Regions from separate parts of the Pseudomonas sp. AC355 genome, predicted to be linked through region 2. Evidence: predicted binding sites of a transcription regulator. Region 2 holds the regulator's gene; each other region holds the start of a gene.
What was found. The regulator sigma-54, encoded in region 2, starts transcription at its own class of promoters, with help from an activator protein. The targets are predictions, from matches to a motif close to ANTGGCATNNANNTTGCTNT.

Region 1: ACZ0AI_RS01255 (flagellar basal body rod protein FlgF) is a predicted target of sigma-54. The motif match lies at 2,302-2,321, and genes of this name have one in related genera.
Region 3: ACZ0AI_RS17150 (ammonium transporter) is a predicted target of sigma-54. The motif match lies at 5,270-5,289, and genes of this name have one in related genera.

Annotation. Positions count from the first base shown of each region.
Region 1 is NZ_OZ409843.1:237,880-244,856, forward strand. Features, by position in the region: gene flgD (flagellar hook assembly protein FlgD) at 1-648, shown strand, start outside; gene ACZ0AI_RS01250 (flagellar hook protein FlgE) at 692-2,173, shown strand; gene ACZ0AI_RS01255 (flagellar basal body rod protein FlgF) at 2,370-3,110, shown strand; gene flgG (flagellar basal-body rod protein FlgG) at 3,158-3,943, shown strand; gene flgH (flagellar basal body L-ring protein FlgH) at 4,005-4,718, shown strand; gene ACZ0AI_RS01270 (flagellar basal body P-ring protein FlgI) at 4,724-5,827, shown strand; gene flgJ (flagellar assembly peptidoglycan hydrolase FlgJ) at 5,840-6,977, shown strand, end outside.
Region 2 is NZ_OZ409843.1:4,676,657-4,683,633, forward strand. Features, by position in the region: gene ACZ0AI_RS21720 (class II fumarate hydratase) at 1-593, shown strand, start outside; gene ACZ0AI_RS21725 (hypothetical protein) at 660-1,109, shown strand; gene ACZ0AI_RS21730 (superoxide dismutase) at 1,123-1,734, shown strand; gene ACZ0AI_RS21735 (ZIP family metal transporter) at 1,768-2,664, shown strand; gene ACZ0AI_RS21740 (HPr family phosphocarrier protein) at 2,671-2,943, opposite strand; gene rapZ (RNase adapter RapZ) at 2,956-3,813, opposite strand; gene ptsN (PTS IIA-like nitrogen regulatory protein PtsN) at 3,831-4,295, opposite strand; gene hpf (ribosome hibernation-promoting factor, HPF/YfiA family) at 4,311-4,619, opposite strand; gene ACZ0AI_RS21760 (RNA polymerase factor sigma-54) at 4,703-6,211, opposite strand; gene lptB (LPS export ABC transporter ATP-binding protein) at 6,380-6,977, opposite strand, start outside.
Region 3 is NZ_OZ409843.1:3,632,600-3,639,576, forward strand. Features, by position in the region: gene ACZ0AI_RS17130 (aminomethyltransferase family protein) at 1-311, shown strand, start outside; gene ACZ0AI_RS17135 (NAD(P)-binding domain-containing protein) at 391-1,764, shown strand; gene ACZ0AI_RS17140 (DUF1989 domain-containing protein) at 1,774-4,119, shown strand; partial or broken gene ACZ0AI_RS17145 (methyl-accepting chemotaxis protein) at 4,581-5,124, shown strand; gene ACZ0AI_RS17150 (ammonium transporter) at 5,386-6,756, shown strand; gene ACZ0AI_RS17155 (hypothetical protein) at 6,805-6,977, shown strand, end outside.

The DNA.
Region 1 (6,977 bases), 4.4 Mb from region 2:
AGTTCGGTACTGGACAAGTATCAGGTCAAGCAGGATTCCACCACACAGAACAAGGAGCTGGGCAAGGATCAGTTCCTCAACCTGCTGGTGGCGCAGCTGAATAACCAGAACCCACTAGAGCCTCAGGGCAACGGCGAGTTCATCGCGCAGTTGGCGCAATTTAGTACTGTGGAAGGGGTTGAGAAGCTCAACTCGAGCATGGAGACCATTTTGTCCGGCTATCAGTCCTCCCAGGCTTTGCAGGCTTCTTCGCTGGTCGGTCGCAAGGTGATCGTGCCGGTGGACAAGGCGGTGGTCGATACCAGTGAAAGCTTCAAGGCCAGTGCGGTGCTGCCAACCAGCAGTAGCAACGTGTACGTCAACGTTTATGACAGTGCCGGTGCGGTGGTCAACCGGATCAATCTGGGTGAGCAGCAGGCTGGCAACGTGAGCTTCATCTGGGACGGCAAGGACTCCAGCGGCAATGTGATGAAGCCGGGCACTTACAGGTTCGAAGCACAGGCGACCTATGGCAATGAAACCAAGGGGCTCTACACCTTGCTGCCGGCCAACGTCGACAGCGTCACCCTGGGTGGCAACGAATTGATGCTCAATCTTGCGGGTATTGGCAATGTGCCGCTGTCGCAGGTGCAGGTCATTGGTCAGTAATTAACAGGCTGTAACTGCCGGGCTTTCGGCAAGGAGATTTTTCATGTCGTTCAATATCGGTCTTAGTGGCCTGCGCGCTGCGACCAGTGACCTCAACGTGACGGGTAACAACATTGCTAACGCCGGTACCGCTGGCTTCAAGCAGTCGCGTGCCGAGTTCGCCGACCTGTATGCCTCGTCGATGCTCAGCAGCGGCTCCAACCCGATCGGTAGTGGGGTGCTGCTCAGCGATGTATCGCAGCTGTTCAGCCAAGGCAACATCAACTACACGCAGAACTCGCTGGATCTGGCCATCAATGGCAGCGGTTTCTTCCGTACCAGTAACAACGGTGATATCAGCTATACCCGTGCCGGTTACTTCGGTACCGACCGCGAAGGCTTCATCGTCAACAACTTCGGGCATAACCTGCAGGGTTATGGGGTAGACGCCAACGGTAATCTGCAGAACGGCATCATCGGCAACCTCCGTGTGGAGACGTCCAGCCAGGCGCCGCGGGCGACGGGTACGATTACTCAGCCGTTCAACCTGAACTCGACTGAAACCGTTCCAGTGCTGCGGCAGAGTGCCTATGACGGCGCCTACCAAACGGCCTTCAATGGTTCACTGTTGCCGGGTAACCCCAACCCGACTCCTGCTGAGATCGCGGCTGCGACTGCGGCAGCCACACCAGCAGAGCTTGCGGCCGCGAATGCAGCGGGCGCTACTGCGGGCTCCACTGCGGCCAACGCCTCTTTCAACCCGGCGGATCCGACCAGTTACAACCGATCGACGTCGGTGAATATTTATGATGCTCAGGGCAATGCTCACTCCTTCACCCAGTACTTTGTGAAGACCGGTGCCAATAGCTGGGACATGAAGATTCTGGTCGACGGCCGGAACCCGCTGGATCCGACCAACACTCAGCCGCTTTCGGCTGCCGTGAGCTTCGACGCTGCCGGTAAACTGCAGACTATCGATGCGACTGGCCTGAGCACAGGGTTGTCGCTGAACCCCGACGGCACCATCAGCATGAACGGCTGGATTCCGGCGGCACCCACCAATGCCGAAGGCACCACCTGGGCCGCCAACGGCTCCGAGGCCAGTGCGGCGGTGAAGTTCGATTTCCGCGGTTCTTCGCAGTACAACAGCACGTTCTCGGTTGCCAAGGTCGTGCAGGACGGCTACAGCACAGGTGAGTTGTCGGGCCTTGAAATTGATGAGACCGGTGTGCTCTTTGCTCGCTATACCAATGGCCAAACCAAGGTTCAGGGCCAGCTAGTATTGGCTAACTTCGCCAATATGCAGGGGCTTACACCGGTCGGCAAAACGGCCTGGGTTCAGTCGTCGGCATCTGGCGAGCCGGTCATCGGTACGCCGAAGAGTGGCACGCTGGGTACTTTGCAGTCCGGTGCGCTGGAAGACTCCAACGTCGAGTTGTCAGAGCAACTGGTCAACCTGATCGTTGCCCAGCGTAACTACCAGGCCAACGCCAAAACCATCGAGACCGAGAGCGCCATCACGCAGACGATCATCAACCTGCGTTGATGCATGCGTCAGGGAGTTGTTGCCGCTAGCGGCAACAACTCGCCAAACGACAAATTACAGGCTCCTTCGGGAGCCTGTGTTGTTTCTATAATTCCAATAAAAACAGGTGCTTATCCTGATTTAAAGATTGTGGCACGCCAATTGCTTTTCAGCTCTTGTCAGAGTCGCGGGCGAGTTGCCCCACCTCGGAGGAAACATGGACAAGATGCTGTACGTCTCCATGACTGGTGCCCACAACAATACGTTGGCCCAGCGTGCCCACGCCAACAATCTGGCGAACATCTCCACGAGCGGTTTTCGCCGTGATTTCGAGCAAGCGCGGGCGATGCCGATTTTTGGCGAGACCCAGCCGTCGCGCGTATTCGCCATGAGCGAGCGGCCAGGTACCGATTTCACTCCGGGCTCCCTGCAGGAAACCGGCCGTGACCTGGATGTCGCGATTGGTGGCAAGGGCTGGTTGGCTGTGCAGGCACCTGATGGCACCGAAGCCTACGTGCGTACCGCAAGCCTGAACGTTGATGCCCAGGGCATGCTGCGTACCGGCAATGGTATGCCGGTAATGGGCAATGCTGGGCCGATCGCCGTGCCGCCTGAGCAGAAGATCGAGATCGGCCAGGATGGCACCATCAGCATTCGTGCCCTTGGCGAGGCGCCCAACGTGCTGGCCGAGGTCGATCGCTTGCGGCTGGTGAACCCTGATCTCAAACAGATGCAGAAGGGCAGCGACGGCATGATTCGTTTCAACGGCCCGCAGCCGCCGGAAATGGACGCCACCGTGCAGATTACCTCAGGCTTCCTTGAGTCCAGCAACGTCAATGCGGTCGAGGAGATGACCTCGATTCTGGCGCTGTCCCGGCAGTTCGAACTGTCGGTGAAAATGATGCGTACCGCAGAAGACAACGACACCGCCATGGCGCGTGTCTTGCAGATGACCTGATAACCACACGCGCGGCGCCATGAATCCGGCGCCCGAGGAGAATCGCTATGCTTCCGGCACTTTGGGTCGCCAAGACCGGCCTGTCGGCTCAGGACATGAACCTGACGACCATTTCCAACAACCTGGCCAACGTTTCAACGACGGGTTTCAAGCGCGATCGCGCCGAGTTCGAGGATTTGCTCTATCAGATCCGTCGCCAGCCCGGCGGCCAGTCCAGCCAGGACAGCCAACTGCCGTCCGGCCTGCAGCTCGGTACCGGTGTGCGCATCAACGGCACCCAGAAGATTTTTACCGCTGGCAGCCTGCAGACCACCGAGCAGCCGATGGACATGGCGATCAACGGCCGCGGCTTCTTCCAGGTGCTGATGCCCGACGGCACGGTGTCCTACACCCGTGACGGCAGCTTCCACCTGAACTCGGATGGCCAGGTCGTGACGTCCCAGGGTTTCGCGCTGGAGCCAGCCATCGTGCTGCCACCGGAAGTGCGTACCTTCACCGTGGGTGAGGACGGTACCGCTTCGGTGACGACCACCGGCAACCCACAGCCGCAGATCGTCGGCAACATCCAGATCACCGACTTCATCAACCCGGCGGGGCTGGAGGCGATCGGTAACAACCTGTTCCTGGAGACCGCCTCCAGTGGTGCACCTCTGGTGGGAACGCCCGGCCTCAATGGCTTGGGCACGACCCTGCAGAACACCCTGGAGAACTCCAACGTCAGCGTGGTCGAGGAGATGGTCAACATGATCACCACCCAGCGCGCCTACGAGATGAACTCCAAGGTCATCTCCACCGCTGACCAGATGCTGTCCTTCATTACGCAGAACCTTTAAGAAACGTGGGGTAGGGCAGCAGCTCACCCCTGATACGCCTGAACGCTGTGAGGTAGTGGTTATGAACCGCTTGGTGTGTGTGTTCTCGATTCTCGGCAGCGTAGTGCTGAGTGGCTGCGTGGCGCCTGCCGCCAAGCCCAACGATCCGTACTACGCACCTGTGCTGCCGCGTACACCGCTGCCGGCCGCGCAGAACAATGGCTCGATCTTCCAGTCGGGGTTCGAGAACAACCTGTACGGCGACCGCAAGGCCTTCCGCGTGGGCGATGTCATCACCATCAGCCTCAGCGAGCGTATGCAGGCCAGTAAGAACGCTAGCTCGCAGATGTCCAAGGACAGTAACGCCAACATCGGTCTGACGTCGTTGTTCGGCGGTGGCGTATCGATCGACAACCCCAGCTCCAGCCTCAACCCGTTGAAGGCCGAGAACCTGGGGCTCAGCGCTCAGTACGGCGCCCAGCGTGACACCAGCGGCTCCGGCCAGGCCGGGCAGAGCAACAGCCTGACCGGCTCGATCACTGTGACCGTCGCCGAAGTGCTGCCCAATGGTTTGCTGGTGGTGCGCGGTGAGAAGTGGATGACTCTTAATACCGGTGACGAGCTGGTGCGCATCGCCGGGCTGGTTCGCTCCGACGACGTCGCCCGTGACAACACCGTGGCTTCGACCCGTATTGCCGATGCACGCATCACCTATTCCGGTACTGGCGCGTTCGCCGATGCCAGTCAGCCAGGTTGGCTGGATCGCTTTTTCGTCAGCCCACTGTGGCCGTTCTGAGGTTCATGATCATGCGCAAATGGATCATCACCGTTGCAGCGCTGCTGCTGGCCTCGACCGCTCAAGCCGAGCGGCTCAAGGATCTGGCCAGTATCCAGGGCGTGCGTAGTAACCAGTTGATCGGTTACGGCTTGGTCGTGGGCCTCAATGGCAGCGGCGACCAGACTACCCAGACGCCATTCACCGTGCAGACCTTCAACAACATGATGGCGCAGTTCGGTATCAAGGTGCCGGAAGGCGGCAACGTGCAATTGAAGAACGTCGCCGCGGTGTCGATCCATGCCGACCTGCCGCCGTTCGCCAAGCCCGGGCAGACCATCGACATCACCATTTCCTCCATCGGTAATGCCAAGAGCCTGCGCGGCGGCAGCCTGCTGATGACGCCGCTCAAGGGCATCGACGGCAACACCTACGCAATCGCCCAGGGCAACCTGGTAGTGGGCGGTTTCGATGCCAGTGGCGCGGATGGCTCGCGCATCACCGTCAACGTGCCGTCAGCCGGCCGTATTCCGGGTGGCGCCACGGTTGAACGTCCGGTGCCGAGTGGTTTCGATCAGGGCAATACGCTGACCCTGAACCTCAATCGCCCGGACTTCACCACGGCCAAGAACATCGTCGATCACATCAACGAGCTTCTCGGCCCAGGTGTGGCTCAGGCGCTCGACGGTGGCTCGATTCGCGTCAGCGCGCCGCTCGATCCGAGCCAGCGCGTCGATTATCTGTCGATCCTCGAGAACCTTGAGGTGGACGTCGGCCAGGCGGTGGCCAAGGTGATCATCAACTCGCGTACCGGCACCATCGTGATCGGCCAGAACGTGCGCGTGCAGCCTGCTGCCGTCACCCACGGCAGCCTGACGGTAACCATCACCGAAGACCCGATCGTCAGCCAGCCGGGTGCGCTGTCCGGCGGCGAGACCGCGGTAGTGCCGCGTTCGCGTGTCGGTGCCGACGAAGAAATGAAACCGATGTTCAAGTTCGGCCCGGGCACCACTCTCGACGAGATCGTGCGTGCGGTGAACCAGGTGGGCGCTGCACCTTCCGATCTGATGGCCATCCTGGAGGCGCTTAAGCAAGCTGGCGCTCTGCAGGCCGACCTGATCGTGATTTAAAAGGAACGGGACATGGATACTCGACTCGCGGCCGCCGGCACCACCACCCTCGATAGCGGCGCCTATACCGATCTCAATCGCCTCAACCAATTCAAGGTTGGCGGCGACAATGAGGAGAACATTCGCAAGGTCGCGAAGGAGTTCGAGTCGCTGTTCCTCAATGAAATGCTCAAGACCATGCGCTCGGCCAACGAAGTGTTCGGTGAAGGCAACTTCATGAACAGCAACGAGGCCAAGACCTACCAGGACATGTACGACCAGCAGCTGTCCGTGACCATGGCCGGCAACAAGAACGGTATCGGCCTGGCCGACGTGATGGCGCGGCAGATGTCGAAGATGCGCAACGTCAGCGATCGGCCCAATCCGTTCGCCCAGGTCGACGCACCGGTGCCCGCTGCGCCGAGCAAACCGCTGGCTCGCACTGAAGAGGCCGCTGCGCCGATTCAGGTCGAAAAGGCTCAGGGCTCGGCTGACGGTGAGCGCAACGACATGGCGCTGCTCAACCAGCGCCGCCTGTCACTGCCGGGCAAACTGGCACAGCGGATCCAGGCCGGTATCGTACCGGGCGCTGAGGCGGTCACGGCTGCTACCGCTGCTGGCACCCCAGCAGGCGATGCGGTCGGCAAGCCGCTGGCCAAGGGTGACTGGCTACCCGCCAAAGCCTACGCAGCGCCTGCTGAACGTCGTCTGGACATCAATGGCAGTGAGGCAATTGCCAGTCGCACGACGTTCAAGTCGTCCAAGGAATTCATGGAAACCATGCTGCCGATGGCCGAGAAGGCTGCGGCCAAGCTGGGCGTCGACCCTCGCTATCTGGTCGCCCAGGCAGCATTGGAAACCGGCTGGGGTAAATCGATCATCAAGCAAGGCGATGGCAGCAGCAGCCACAACCTGTTCGGTATCAAGACCCACAACAGCTGGGACGGCGATTCCGCGCGGGTGATGACCACCGAATACCAGAACGGCAAGCCGGTGAAGGAAGCCGCATCGTTTCGCGCCTACGAATCCTATGCCCACAGCTTCGAAGACTACGTGAGCTTCCTACAGAACAACGGCCGTTATGAAAAGGCCCTGAGTTCGACCGCCAACCCCGAGCAGTTCGCCCGTGAGCTGCAGAAAGCCGGCTATGCCACCGATCCGCAGTACGCCA
Region 2 (6,977 bases):
TCGGCTCTCAAGACACTGCGGTGGCGCTGTCCGGGCAACTAAAGACCACGGCAGTGTCGTTGATGAAGATCGCCAACGACCTGCGCTGGATGAACTCCGGTCCGCTGGCCGGCCTGAGCGAGATCGAACTCGAAGCACTGCAACCTGGTTCCTCGATCATGCCGGGCAAGGTCAATCCGGTGATCCCGGAAGCCACTGCCATGGTTGCGGCCCAGGTCATCGGTAACGACACCACCATTGCGGTGGCGGGGCAGTCCGGCAATTTTGAGCTGAACGTGATGCTGCCGGTGATCGCTCACAATCTGCTCGGCAGCATCGAGTTGCTGGCCAACGCCAGCCGCCTGCTGGCGGATCGCGCCATCGCCAGCTTCAAGGTCAACGAGCCGAAGCTCAAGGAAGCACTGGGCCGCAACCCGATTCTGGTGACAGCGCTGAACCCGCTGATCGGTTACCAGAAGGCTGCGGAAATCGCCAAGAAGGCGTATCGCGAAGGTCGGCCGATCATCGACGTGGCCGAGGAAATGACCGATCTGGGACGTACCGAGCTGGAGCAGTTGCTCAACCCGGAACGCCTTACCGAAGGTGGTCTGTAACCGTTGAAACCGCCGCGCAGGTCATGTGGCCTGCGCATTTTCGCCTCAGGGCGAGGAGGCAATCCCATGGAGCAGTGGAAGCGACTCATCCAGGCCGGTAACCGCTACTTCGCCGAAGGTTCCTGGGTCGAGGCGCGGGAGCAGTATCTGCAGGCGCTGGCGCTTGCCCAGGTACTGTTCGAGCGCTGGCGGGATGCCGATGCTGCGGTGGCGGCTTTCGTCGTTTCTCAGCACAACCTGGCCGATCTGCAACTGATGATCGGTCATCCGGAAGAGTCCGCCGAGCACCTCTGTGCCTGCCATGAACACCTGTTGCGCTGCATGGGCAGTGAGCATCTGTCGCCGTCCTTGCGCCAGGCTGCACTCAATCACAGCGGCCGAACCTACACCAGTCTGTTGAACTTTGTCGCCGAGCACGGGGCCTACCCCCGTACGGATCGATTGTTGGGCGCTCATGCGCCTGGCGATGCTTCACCGGCAGAACGCCCAGCGTCTGTCGTTCGTCAGTACCATTAGAAGGAGTGAAACCATGCCGTATAGCCTGCCTGCTCTGCCTTACGCCTACGATGCCCTGGAACCGCACATCGATGCGCAAACCATGGAAATCCATCACAGCAAGCACCATCAGACCTACGTCAACAACCTCAATGCCGCTTTGGAAGGCAACTCGCTTGGCGAGCTGCCGGTCGAAGAGCTGCTCACTCGTCTCAAGGAAGTGCCGGAAGACAAGCGCGGTGCGGTGATCAACAACGGTGGTGGGCATGCCAACCATTCGCTGTTCTGGACCGTGATGAGCACCAGTGGCGGTGGTGAGCCCCAAGGTGAGCTGAAAGCCGCCATCGACAGCCAGCTGGGTGGCCTGGAGGCTTTCAAGGAAGCCTTCACCAAAGCCGCACTGACCCGCTTCGGCAGCGGCTGGGCCTGGCTCAGCGTAACGCCACAGAAGACGCTGGTGGTTGAAAGCACCGGTAACCAGGACAGCCCGTTGATGAACGGTAATACGCCGATTCTGGGTCTGGACGTGTGGGAGCATGCTTACTACCTGCGCTACCAGAACCGTCGCCCCGAATACATCGGTGCGTTCTACAACGTCGTCGATTGGGCCGAAGTGGCGCGTCGCTATCAGGCCGCTCTGGCTTGATTGCATGCCTATGAGCCGGCATCGAGTGTACGCATGAGCCCACTGCACGAGTTGATCGCGGCCAATAGCCGTTCCTTTCGCTATGCATTGGGCCTGATGCTGCTCGTTGGCGGCGGGATCATTCTTGCCCTCAAGGTCTGGAGTGGTTTGCAGAGCCGGCTTTCGCCGGCTCTCTGGTATGCCTGGCATGGCGGCATGCTGTGTGCTCTTGGCACAGCACTGGGTGCCTTGCCAGTTATTTTCATGCGCAGCATTTCGGCACGTTCTTACACGGCCATGCTGGGTTTCGGTGGGGGCATGATGCTCGCTGCCAGTCTTTTTTCGCTCCTTCTGCCGGCTTTTCAGCTGACTCACGAGCAGGGCCTGAGCGCTAGTCAGGGCTCGCTGCTGGTCGCCGCAGGAGTGGTGCTCGGTGCTGGTGCCTTATGGGTGCTGGGCCACTGGTTGTCTCGTACATCGCGAGCGAACATGCAGGCAGATCAGGGCGTCGGCTTGAGCGTCTGGCTGTTCGTTATCGCCATCGTTCTGCACAACGTGCCGGAAGGAATGGCGGTCGGTGTGGCGGCCGCGGCCAATCTGTCGAATGCCGACGGATTGGCGCTGGGGATTGCGTTGCAGGACGTACCCGAGGGGCTGATCATTGCCCTGGTGCTGGCCGGGGCAGGAATGTCGCGATGGAAGGCGGTTTTTTGCGGCGCCGCCTCCGGGTTGGTCGAGCCGCTGTTCGCGCTGCTTTCGGCCTGGTTGGTCGGCGTGTCGTTGCAGTTGCTGCCCTGGGGGCTGGCGATCGCGGCGGGGGCAATGCTCTTCGTGGTGATACGCGAGATCATTCCCAAGCTGTATCGACGCAGTGACATGCCACCGGCTGTACTGGGTTTTGCGTCGGGGTTCGTGTTGATGTTGGCTGTGGGCAATGCCCTGAACGTCTGAGGGCGATCACTCGCCTTCGTCGAAGTAGTTATTGATCAGGTCAATCAGCGCCTGCAGGGCTTCCTCTTCCCGCTCGCCCTCGGTCGCCAGGTGCACGATGGTGCCCTTGCCGGCGGCGAGCATCATCACCGCCATGATGCTCTTGCCATCTACGAGGCTCTCGACGCTACGCCCGATTCTCACCTGGCAGGGAAAACGCCCCGCGACCCCGACGAACTTGGCGGCCGCGCGCGCGTGCAGGCCGAGTTTGTTGATGATGGTGATTTCACAGGCGGGCATCGCGGCAATTCCTTAACTGAGGTCGCGGTGGCGGATCTGAACATTCTTCAGCAGCGGTTTGAGGGCGTGCCCCAGGCGGTTGGCGAGGTACACCGAGCGATGGTGGCCGCCCGTGCAGCCGATCGCAACGGTAACGTAAGAGCGGTTGCTGGCAGCGAAGCGCGGCAGCCACTTGTGCAGATAGGTGAAGATGTCCTGGTACATGTCCTGGACGTCCTCCTGGGCTGCCAGGTATTCCTCGACCGGCTGCTCGAGGCCGGTGAAGTCACGCAGTTCGGGTTTCCAGTAGGGATTGGGCAGGCAGCGCACGTCAAACACTAGATCTGCATCCACCGGCATCCCCCGTTTGAAACCGAAGGATTCGATCAGGTAGGCGGTACCCGGTTCCGGCTGGTTGAGCAGGCGCAGCTTGAGGGTGTCGCGCAGTTGGTAGAGATTCAGGTGAGTGGTGTCGATCTTCAGATCGGCACGGTCGATGATCGGGCTCAGTAGTTTGGTCTCGTCGACCATGGCTTCGGCCAGCGAGCGCTGGTCGTTGGTCAGCGGGTGACGTCTGCGCGTCTCCGAAAAGCGCTTGAGCAGGGTTTCTTCGCTGGCGTCCAGATACAGGACATCGCAACGGATGTTGCGGCCGCGCACTTCATCAAGCAGTTCGGAAAAGCGCTTGAGCTGGCTAGGCAGGTTGCGTGCGTCTATCGATACCGCCACTTGTGGGTGCAACAGCTCGGTATGCAACAACGCCCGTTCGGCCAGCTCCGGAAGCAGGCCGGCAGGCAGGTTGTCGATGCAATAGAAACCGTTGTCCTCGAGCACGTCGAGAGCGGTGCTCTTGCCCGAGCCGGAACGGCCGCTGACGATGATCAGGCGCATGGGCTAATCCTGTAGGGCTATTGGCCGTTCTGCACGTTCACTACGGTCTGGTACAGCGATTCACTGTCTTGAGCCTGGCGCAGCCGCTCGCGAACGTCCTCGCGGTCGAACATGCTGGCGATCTGGCGCAGCAGTTCCAGGTGCTCATCGGTCGCTGCTTCGGGAACCAGCAGCACGAACAGCAAATCGACGGGCGCACCATCGATGGCGTCGAAGTCGACCGCAGCGTTGAGTTTCAGCAGTGCACTGATCGGTGAGCTGCAGCCGGGTAGGCGGCAGTGGGGAATGGCGATGCCATTGCCAAAACCGGTCGAACCGAGTTTTTCCCGGGCGATCAGGCTTTCATAGATGGTCTGGCCGTCGAGATCGGGCAGGTCGCTCGCGATCACGGCAGCTATCTGTTCGAGTACACGCTTTTTACTGCCGCCCGGCACGTTCACGAGGGAACGGCCGGGGGTCAGGATATTTTCAAGTCGGATCATAGGATAAGGACGAGGTCAGCGGGCCATTGCGCCCTGCTGGCGGTCGAGCTGTTTTTCCTTGTGCTTGATGAGTTGGCGGTCAAGTTTGTCGGTCAGTAGATCAATGGCAGCGTACATGTCTTCATGCTCGGCATTTGCCACCACTTCGCCTCCGGCGATATGCAAGGTAGCTTCGACTTTCTGCTTGAGCTTCTCGACCTCCAGGATGACCTGCACATTGGTGATCTTGTCGAAGTGCCGCTCGAGACGTCCGAGCTTTTCCTCGATGTAGCTGCGTAGTGCGTCTGTCACATCCAGCTGGTGCCCACTGATGTTGACTTGCATACCGCTTCTCCTTGTTGCCGTGTGTGAGTGGCAGGCGATAAAACCTGCCGCAGGAACACTGGGGCTTCTCTTACAAGGGCACCTTACATCAGTCGCTTGCGTTCGCTCGAAGGCGCTATACCGAGCGATTCACGGTACTTGGCGACTGTGCGGCGCGCCACTTGAATGCCCTGTGCTTCCAGTAAACCAGCGATCTTGCTATCGCTCAATGGCTTTTTCGCATTTTCCGCGGCGACCAGTTTTTTGATGATCGCGCGGATCGCGGTGGACGAACATTCGCCGCCTTCGGAGGTGCTGACGTGGCTGGAGAAGAAGTATTTCAGCTCGTAAATGCCACGCGGTGTATGCATGTACTTCTGGGTGGTGACGCGGGAAATGGTCGACTCATGCATGCCTACCGCTTCCGCGATGTCATGCAGTACCAGCGGCTTCATGGCTTCGTCGCCGTAGTCGAGGAAGCCGCGCTGATGCTCGACGATCTGCGTCGCGACCTTCATCAGGGTCTCGTTGCGACTCTGCAGGCTTTTGATGAACCAGCGTGCTTCCTGCAACTGATTGCGCATGAAGGTGTTGTCGGCGCTGGAGTCGGCGCGTTTCACGAAGCCTGCGTACTGCGCGTTGACGCGTAGGCGCGGCATGGCTTCCTGGTTGAGCTCCACCAGCCAGCGATCGTTGTGCTTGCGCACGATCACGTCAGGTACCACGTACTCGGGCTCGCTCGATTCGATCTGTGAGCCAGGACGCGGGTTGAGGCTTTGAATCAGCTCGATGACCGGGCGTAGCTCGTCTTCCTTGAGCTTCATGCGGCGCATCAACTGGCTGTAGTCGCGGCTGCCGAGCAGGTCTAGGTAGTCGCTGGTGAGGCGCTGAGCTTCGCTCAGCCAGGGTGTATTGGTCGGTAGCTGACGCAATTGCAGAAGCAGGCACTCGCGCAGGTCGCGGGCGGCGATGCCGGAAGGCTCGAACTGCTGGATGCGGTGTAGCACGGCTTCGACTTCATCGAGCTCGACATCGAGTTCGGGGTCGAAGGCGTCGGTAATTTCTTCGAGAGTTTCTTCGAGGTAGCCCTGAGCGTTGATGCAGTCGATCAGGGTAACGGCGATCAGGCGATCCTTGTCGGACATCGGCGCCAGGTTGAGTTGCCAAAGCATATGGCTCTGCAGGCTCTCGCCAGCGGAGGTGCGAGTGGTGAAGTCCCACTCGTCGTCGTCATTGCTTGGCAGGCTGCTGGCGCTGGTCTGGTAGACGTCTTCCCAGGCTGTGTCGACGGGTAGTTCGCTGGGGATGCGTTCACCCCAGTCGCCTTCTTCCAGATTGTCGACGGTCTGGGTGTTTTCCTGGAAGGTCGGCTCCTGAAATTTCTCTTCCTGAGCAGTCGCAGTGGTGGCACTTTCCGCGCCGTCGGCCATGGGATCCGAATTGTCGAAGTCGTCGCCCTCTTCCTGACGCTCGAGCATCGGGTTCGACTCCAGTGCCTCCTGGATCTCCTGTTGCAGATCGAGAGTCGACAGTTGGAGCAGGCGAATGGCTTGTTGCAGCTGCGGTGTCATCGTCAGCTGCTGGCCCATTTTCAGGACTAGCGATGGTTTCATTGCAGACCTTATCTGGCGTCTGTGCGCGATCCACGACAGGGCGCCAAAGCGCCACTAGGAAGCAAATTATATGCCTGAACACGAGTGGTTTGCCTAGAGCCCGTTACCATTTCATTACGACCATGTCGTGGGGTAACAGGCTCTGGATGCCCATCGGTGGGAAAACCGTTACAGGCGGAATTCGTGGCCCAGGTAGACTTCCTTTACCATCTGGTTGGCCAGGATCGCAGCGGAGTCGCCCTCGGCGATCAGTTGGCCGTCGCTGACGATATAGGCGGTCTCGCAGATATCCAGGGTTTCGCGCACATTGTGATCGGTGATCAGCACCCCAATGCCTTTGGCTTTGAGGTGGTGAATGATTTGCTTGATGTCACCGACCGAAATCGGGTCGACGCCGGCGAAGGGCTCGTCGAGAAGGATGAATTTCGGTGATGTTGCAAGGGCGCGGGCGATTTCTACACGGCGGCGCTCACCACCCGACAGGCTCATGCCCAGGTTGTCGCGAATGTGGGTGATGTGGAATTCCTGCAGTAGGCCCTCCAGTTCCTGCAGCCGCTGCGCGCGGCTCAGATCCTTGCGCGTTTCCAGGATCGCCATGATGTTATCGGACACACTGAGCTTGCGGAAGATCGACGCTTCCTGAGGCAGGTAGCCTATACCGGCGCGGGCGCGGCCGTGCATGGGCTGGTGGCTGACGTCGAGATCGTCGATCAGTACGCGGCCCTGATCGGCCTGAACCAGGCCGACGATCATGTAGAAGCAGGTG
Region 3 (6,977 bases), 1.0 Mb from region 2:
TCCGGGGTGCCGCCGAGCACTACCGGCGCCAGGGCCAGGAACGCTTCAGGATCTTCGGTGTGCTGCTCAATGGCGAGCAAGCCGCCGAGGGTGGCGACAGCCTCTGGCACGAAGGGCGTCAGGTCGGCCTGATCACCTGCGCCATGTACTCACGCCTGAGCGGACGCTCCATGGCCATCGCCCGGGTCGAACCCGATATCGCCGAACAAGGCGTACCGCTGCAGGTGCGCGGCAGCCTGGAGGTCAGCGCCATCGCCCATACGCTGCCCTTCGACGACCCCGAGAAGAAGAAACGTACCGCCAAGGGCTGATAAACCCGCGCCGGCTCGCTCCCAGGCGTTGCAGGGGAGCGCCGAGCATCGCGACGCCTCGCCAACCGGAGAACCGAACATGAACCAACGAGTCGCCATCATCGGCGCCGGCCCGTGCGGCCTGGCCCAGTTGCGAGCCTTCCAGTCCGCCCAGGCCGATGGTGCGGAGATTCCCGAACTGGTCTGCTTCGAGAAGCAGACCGACTGGGGCGGCATGTGGAACTACACCTGGCGCACGGGCCTGGACGAACACGGTGAGCCGGTGCACGGCAGCATGTACCGCTATCTCTGGTCGAACGGGCCGAAGGAATGTCTGGAGTTCGCCGACTACAGCTTCGACGAGCATTTCGGCCGACCCATGGGCTCCTACCCACCCCGTGAGGTGCTCTGGGATTACATCAAGGGCCGCGTCGAGAAAGCCGGCGTGCGGCCTTACATCCGCTTCGATACTGCGGTGCGCGACGTCACCTTCGACGCGGCCAGCGAGCTGTTCACGGTCACCGCCCACGATCACCTGCATGACCGCACCTACAGCGAAACTTTCAACTACGTGGTGGTCGCCAGCGGCCACTTTTCCACACCCAACGTGCCTGATTTTCCCGGTTTCGAGCGCTTCGCCGGGCGCGTGTTGCACGCCCACGACTTTCGCGACGCCCTGGAATTCAAGGGCAAGGACGTGCTCATCGTCGGCGCCAGCTATTCGGCCGAAGACATCGGCTCGCAGTGCTACAAGTACGGTGCCCGCTCCATCACCAGCAGCTACCGCAGCGCGCCGATGGGCTACAAATGGCCGACCAACTGGGAGGAGCGCCCACTGCTCAGCCACGTGCAGGGCAGCACCGCGTTCTTCGTCGACGGCAGTTGCAAGCACATCGACGCCATCATCCTGTGCACCGGCTATAAGCACCACTTCCCCTTTCTGCCGGAAGCGCTGCGCCTGAAAACAGGCAATCGCCTGTGGCCGCTGAACCTCTACAAGGGTGTGTGCTGGGAGCAGAACCCGCGGCTGATCTACCTCGGTATGCAGGATCAGTGGTACAGCTTCAACATGTTCGACGCCCAGGCCTGGTACGCCCGTGACGTGATTCTCGGGCGCATCGCGCTGCCCGAACTCGAGCGCATGCACGCTGAAAACCTGGCCTGGCGCCAGGAGGAGGACACGCTGGAAACCGCCCAGCAGATGTTCGAATTCCAGGGCGAATACATCCGCCAGTTGATCGCCGCAACCGACTACCCGAGCTTCGACATCGCCGAGGTCAACGCCACCTTCCTGCAGTGGAAGAAAGACAAGTACGACAACATCATGGGCTACCGCGACAAGTGCTATCGCTCGCTGATCACCGGCACCCTGGCCACACCGCATCACACGCCCTGGCTGGAGGCACTGGACGACTCGCTGGATACCTATCTGAGCGACACGCCGCCGGCCGACCGCCTGAAGTCCGCCAGCTGAGGCGCCGCCATGAACCTGCCTGTGACAAGCCGCCCACTGGAGCCGGCGCTGTTCGCCCGCGCCGCCGATCTGGAACGCCACCGCGTAGCCCCTGGCGGGCTGACCGTGTTCGCGCTGGAGGCGGGTGATCGCCTGGAGGTGATCGACCTGGAGGGCGACCAGCCTGCCGAACTGCTGGCCTTCACCGAGGATGGCCGCGAAGCGCTGGCGGCACTGGGCCTGCAAGCCAGCGCTGGTGCCGATGCCATCGCCCACCTGCTGCACGATGGCAGCCGCGAGTCGATTCACGTCAGCAACGGGCTCACTCGTCGTGGTGTGGACTGTCGCCGCCTGCCGGCCGCAGCCCGGCTGTGGCCCGCCGCCACACCCGCAGGCTTCAGCCGCGAATTGCTGGCCAACGCTGCGCTGTGCGTGATCGTCGCCGCCCCTGGTGGGCGTAGCGCAGTGGACAGCCAGCAGCGCGCCAGTGAACTGCGTGTGCTGCTGCACCGCGCCAATCCGCGCAGGCTTTGGGTGCCGCCACTTCCCGCGCCGCTGGGCGAAGTGATCGACGAATTCACCATCCACCCCGGCAGCGCGCGCGACTACCTCGTCGCAGCCGGGCAGTTCGTCCAGGTGATCGACGTGGCCGGGCGCCAGTGTTCAGATTTCGTCGCCTTCGACCGCGCCGGCCTGGATACCGGACGCGAGATCGACCTCGACCCCACCGTCACCCGTACCCTGAACGGCAACGCCTACCCGGGGCCGGGCCTGTTCAGCCGCTTCTACGATCGCAACATGCAGCCGATGCTCGAGGTGGTGCGCGATACCGTCGGCCGCCACGATACCTTTGCCCTGGCCTGTGCGGCGCGCTACTACGAGGCGCACGGCTACTTCGGCCACGCCAACTGCAGCGACAACATCAGCCGCGCCATGGCCGCTCACGGCGTACATCCGCGTGCTGGCTGGCCGGCGATCAATTTCTTCTACAACACCGCCATCGACGCGCACCAGCACCTGACGCTGGACGAACCCTGGTCGCGCCCTGGCGATTACGTCCTGCTCAAGGCGCTGACCGATCTGGTCTGCGCCAGCAGTTCCTGCCCGGACGACATCGACCCCGCCAATGGCTGGCAGCCCACCGATATCCACATCCGCGTGTATTCCGAGAAGGAGCGTTTCAGTCTTGCCATGGCCACTCGAAAAACAGCAGATGCCGATCCGGTGCTGACCCGCGAAAGCGGCTTTCACGCCGGCACCTCGGCCCTCACCCGGCAGTTCGTCGACTACCGGGGCTTCTGGACACCGACCCGCTTCGACGGCTACGGCGCCACCGATGAATACCACGGCTGCCGCGAACGCGTGGCGGTGATGGATCTTTCCGCGCTGCGCAAATTCGAGGTGCTCGGCCCCGACGCCGAAGCACTGCTCGACCACTGCCTGACCCGCGACGTGCGCAAGCTGGCGGTCGGCCAGGTGGTGTATTCGGCGATGTGCTTCGAGCACGGCGGCATGCTCGACGACGGCACCCTGCTACGCCTCGGCGCCGATGCGTTTCGCTGGATCGGTGGCGAGGACTACGCCGGCATCTGGCTGCGTGAACAGGCCGCAAAACTGGGCATGAAGGTGTGGATAAAGAGCGCCTCCGAGCAGATCCACAACGTCGCCGTGCAGGGCCCGCTGAGCCGTCAACTGCTCGCGCAGATGATCTGGACGCCAGGCACCCAGCCAACGCTGGAGGAGCTGGGCTGGTTCCGCTTTCTGGTCGGTCGTCTGGATGACTACAACGGCCCACCCGTGATGGTGTCGCGCACCGGCTATACCGGCGAGCTGGGCTACGAAGTCTGGTGCCATCCGCACGATGCGCTACAGGTGTGGCAACGCCTGTGGCAGCTCGGCGAACCCCTGGGCCTGGTACCGCTCGGCCTCGAAGCGCTGGACATGCTGCGTATCGAAGCGGGGCTGATTTTCGCCGGCTACGAATTCGACGATCAGACCGATCCGTTCGAGGCCGGCATTGGCTTCTGTGTGCCACTCAAGAGCAAGGCGGCGAACTTTATCGGCCGCGATGCCCTATCAAGGCGCAGCGCAGCCCCCCGCCACAAGCTGGTCGGCCTGCAGCTGGAAGGCAATGAAACCGCTGCCCACGGCGACTGCGTATATAGCGGCCGGGCCCGGATCGGCGTGATTACCAGTGCCACGCGCTCACCGCTACTGGGCCGCAACATCGCCTTGTGTCGCCTGGATGTCGGCTACTGCGAGCCCGGCACAGCCGTCGAGGTAGGCAAGCTCGACGGCCTGCAGAAGCGCATCCGCGCGCAGGTCAGCGCCAGCACCGTCGCCTACGACCCGGACAAGAGCAAGGTGCGGGCATGACCGAACCGGTTGTGGAAAGAGAATTGCTTGGTGATGGCCATTCGATCTCACGGAGGTGGCCCATGTGGTTCAGCAATGCGTCCCGAAACCTGGCCGATGAACTCAGCCAGTGGCTTAACCGCCTGTTCGACGGCCAGCCCAGCACGGCCGCCGCACAGCCTCATCTGCAGCGCGATGCCCGGCTGCTCAGCAGCCTGCAGCGGCTGCAGCGCGACTGGGACGAATTGCAGCGCATCCGCCAGCAGGCCGAATGCCAGGCACCACCGCCCTGCAGTGCAGAAGAGTACGCCGCACTCAAGGAGGACCTCGCCGAGGCCCGGGCGCAGATCGACGCACTCCTCCACGAACGTGACGACAGCCAGCGGCGCCTGCACGAGCTGGAAGCCGAGCGCGCCCATTGGGACGAAGAACGCCAGGTCTGGGAGCTGACCAAACGTACCCTCACCGAAGGCAGCTGGGCGATGAACGTGGTGGCTGGCGACCCCGACCATCCGCAGAACCTGATTCGTTGGTCCGAGCAGTTCCGCGAGCTGATCGGCTACAGCGCCCAGGAATTTCCCGATGGCTGGGACAGCTATTTCAAGGTGGTCAACGCCGATGACCTGAAACAGGTCATGCAGGCCTTCAATGCCTCGATGGTCGACACCGGTGGTGATGGCTTCTACGCCGTCGAATACCGCATGCGCCACAAGAGCCGTGGCGAGGTGTGGTACCGCGAACGCGGCCGCTGCCTGCGCGATGCCCAGGGCCACCTGCTGTATGTCACCGGCGCCGTGCGCGAGATCAGCGACGAGAAGACCGCCGCCACGCTGCACCAGCGCGAACAGGCCAACATCCAGGCCACCTACACGCAGATTGCTCAGGTCGCCGGGGGGATTCGCAGCATTGCCGAGCAGACCAACCTGCTAGCGCTCAACGCCGCCATCGAAGCGGCACGGGCTGGCGATCAGGGGCGCGGCTTCGCCGTGGTCGCCGATGAAGTGCGCAATCTGGCGCGACGAACGCAGGACTCGGTGCAGCAGATCCAGGGCATGTTGCAGAAGGAACGCTCGGGCGAACCATCTTCAGGCGAGGGCTACTGATCGTGAGCAAAAAAAGGGCACTGCAACCCCTTCTACGCCGCAGACAGCAAGGGCTGGAGCCCTTTAGGACTGGCACACTCATTGCTTTCCCAATAAGAACATTTGTTTATCCGCAATAAAATACTTTCGACTCGACCTGCCTGCGCACCACTTATTCCAATAAACCGCTTTCGAGGATTCAGTGATGGAAGAACAGAAGACACCGCCTACGCTCGAAGAGCTGCAGGCCCTGATTGAAATGACCAACACGCTGAACATGGAAATGTTCTATTGGTGGTGTACCGCACTGATGATCTGCATCCACGCAGGTTTTCTGTCTTACGAGATCGGCGCTTCGCGCCTGAAGAACGCCCTGGCGGCGGGCGTTAAGAACATCCTCGCCTTCGGCTTCATCGTGCCCAGCGTGTTCCTGCTCGGCTGGGCCGTTTATAACGCCTTCCCCGATGGCCTGGTGCCGCGTATGGACGCCCTGATGGCCGGCATGCCGTGGAGTCAAGCCATGGGCCCGAACATCCAGGACAACGCCACCGGCATTTTCTGGGGCGCCTTCGCGCTGTTCGCCGCCACCACCGGCTCGATCCTCTCGGGAGCGATCATCGAGCGTGCGCGGATGAGCGCATTCATCATCATGACCATCGTGCTCGGCGGCTTTCTCTGGCTGCTCGCCGCCGCGTGGGGCTGGCACCCGGAAGGCTGGCTGACCGTACTGTGGGGCTACCATGACGTCGGCGCGGCAGGTGTGGTGCACATGGTCGCGGGCTTCTTCGCCCTTGGCGTGCTGATCAACCTCGGGGCACGCATCGGCCGCTTCAACCCTGACGGCAGCGCCAATGCCATCGTCGGCCACAGCATGCCGATGTGCGTGGTCGGCCTGATGCTGATCATCGTCGGCTTCTTCGGCTTCCTCGGCGGCTGCATCATCTACAACTCCGGCGCTCAGTGGACCAACATCTATGGCCAACCGACCAACCTCTCGGCCTTTTCCTACAACACCCTGATGGGCTTCGCTGGCGGCCTGATCGGCGCTTACCTGACCACCCGCGAGCCCTACTGGATGATGTCCGGTGGTCTGGTCGGCATCATCTCGGTCGCACCTGGCCTGGATCTCTACCACCCCGGGCTGGCCTACCTGATCGGCATGGGCGTGGCGGCTACGGCGCCTCTGGTTAACAACCTGCTGCTCAAGTTCAAGCTGGACGACGCCGTCGGCGCCTTCGCGGTGCATGGCTTCGGTGGTCTGGCCGGGCTGGTGATCAGCGGTATTTTCCTGGCTGGCTATCCGAACATGAACGGCATGGCCGACATCAGCTTCCTCGGCCAGGTTGGCGGGGCGCTGGTGATGGCCGCGCTGGGCTTCATCCCTGGCTATGGCATCTCCTACGCACTCAAGAAGGCCGGCATGCTGCGCGTACCGGCGCATGCCGAAGAGCGCGGCCTGGATCTGACCGAAGTACCGGCCCAGGCCTACCCGGAGTGGAACAGCATGTACGGGCCCAGCAGCACCGTTGGCGGCAGTGCCGAACCTTCCACCCTCGGATCCGCTACAGCCAAATGACCCTCGGCCGGCCGCGATGGCGGCCGGCTCATCTCAAGGAGTATCGCCATGAGCATCACCACCTTTGAAGGTGCCAGCGCCGTATTCACCTACGCCGACAAGCCCGCCATCCTGATCTTCATCAGCTTCCTGGTGGCTGCTGTCAGCCTCTACGCCCTGATCGCGACCATCATTCATGAGAAGCACAGCTACGCGCTGCCTGACGAAGAACTCGACAAACT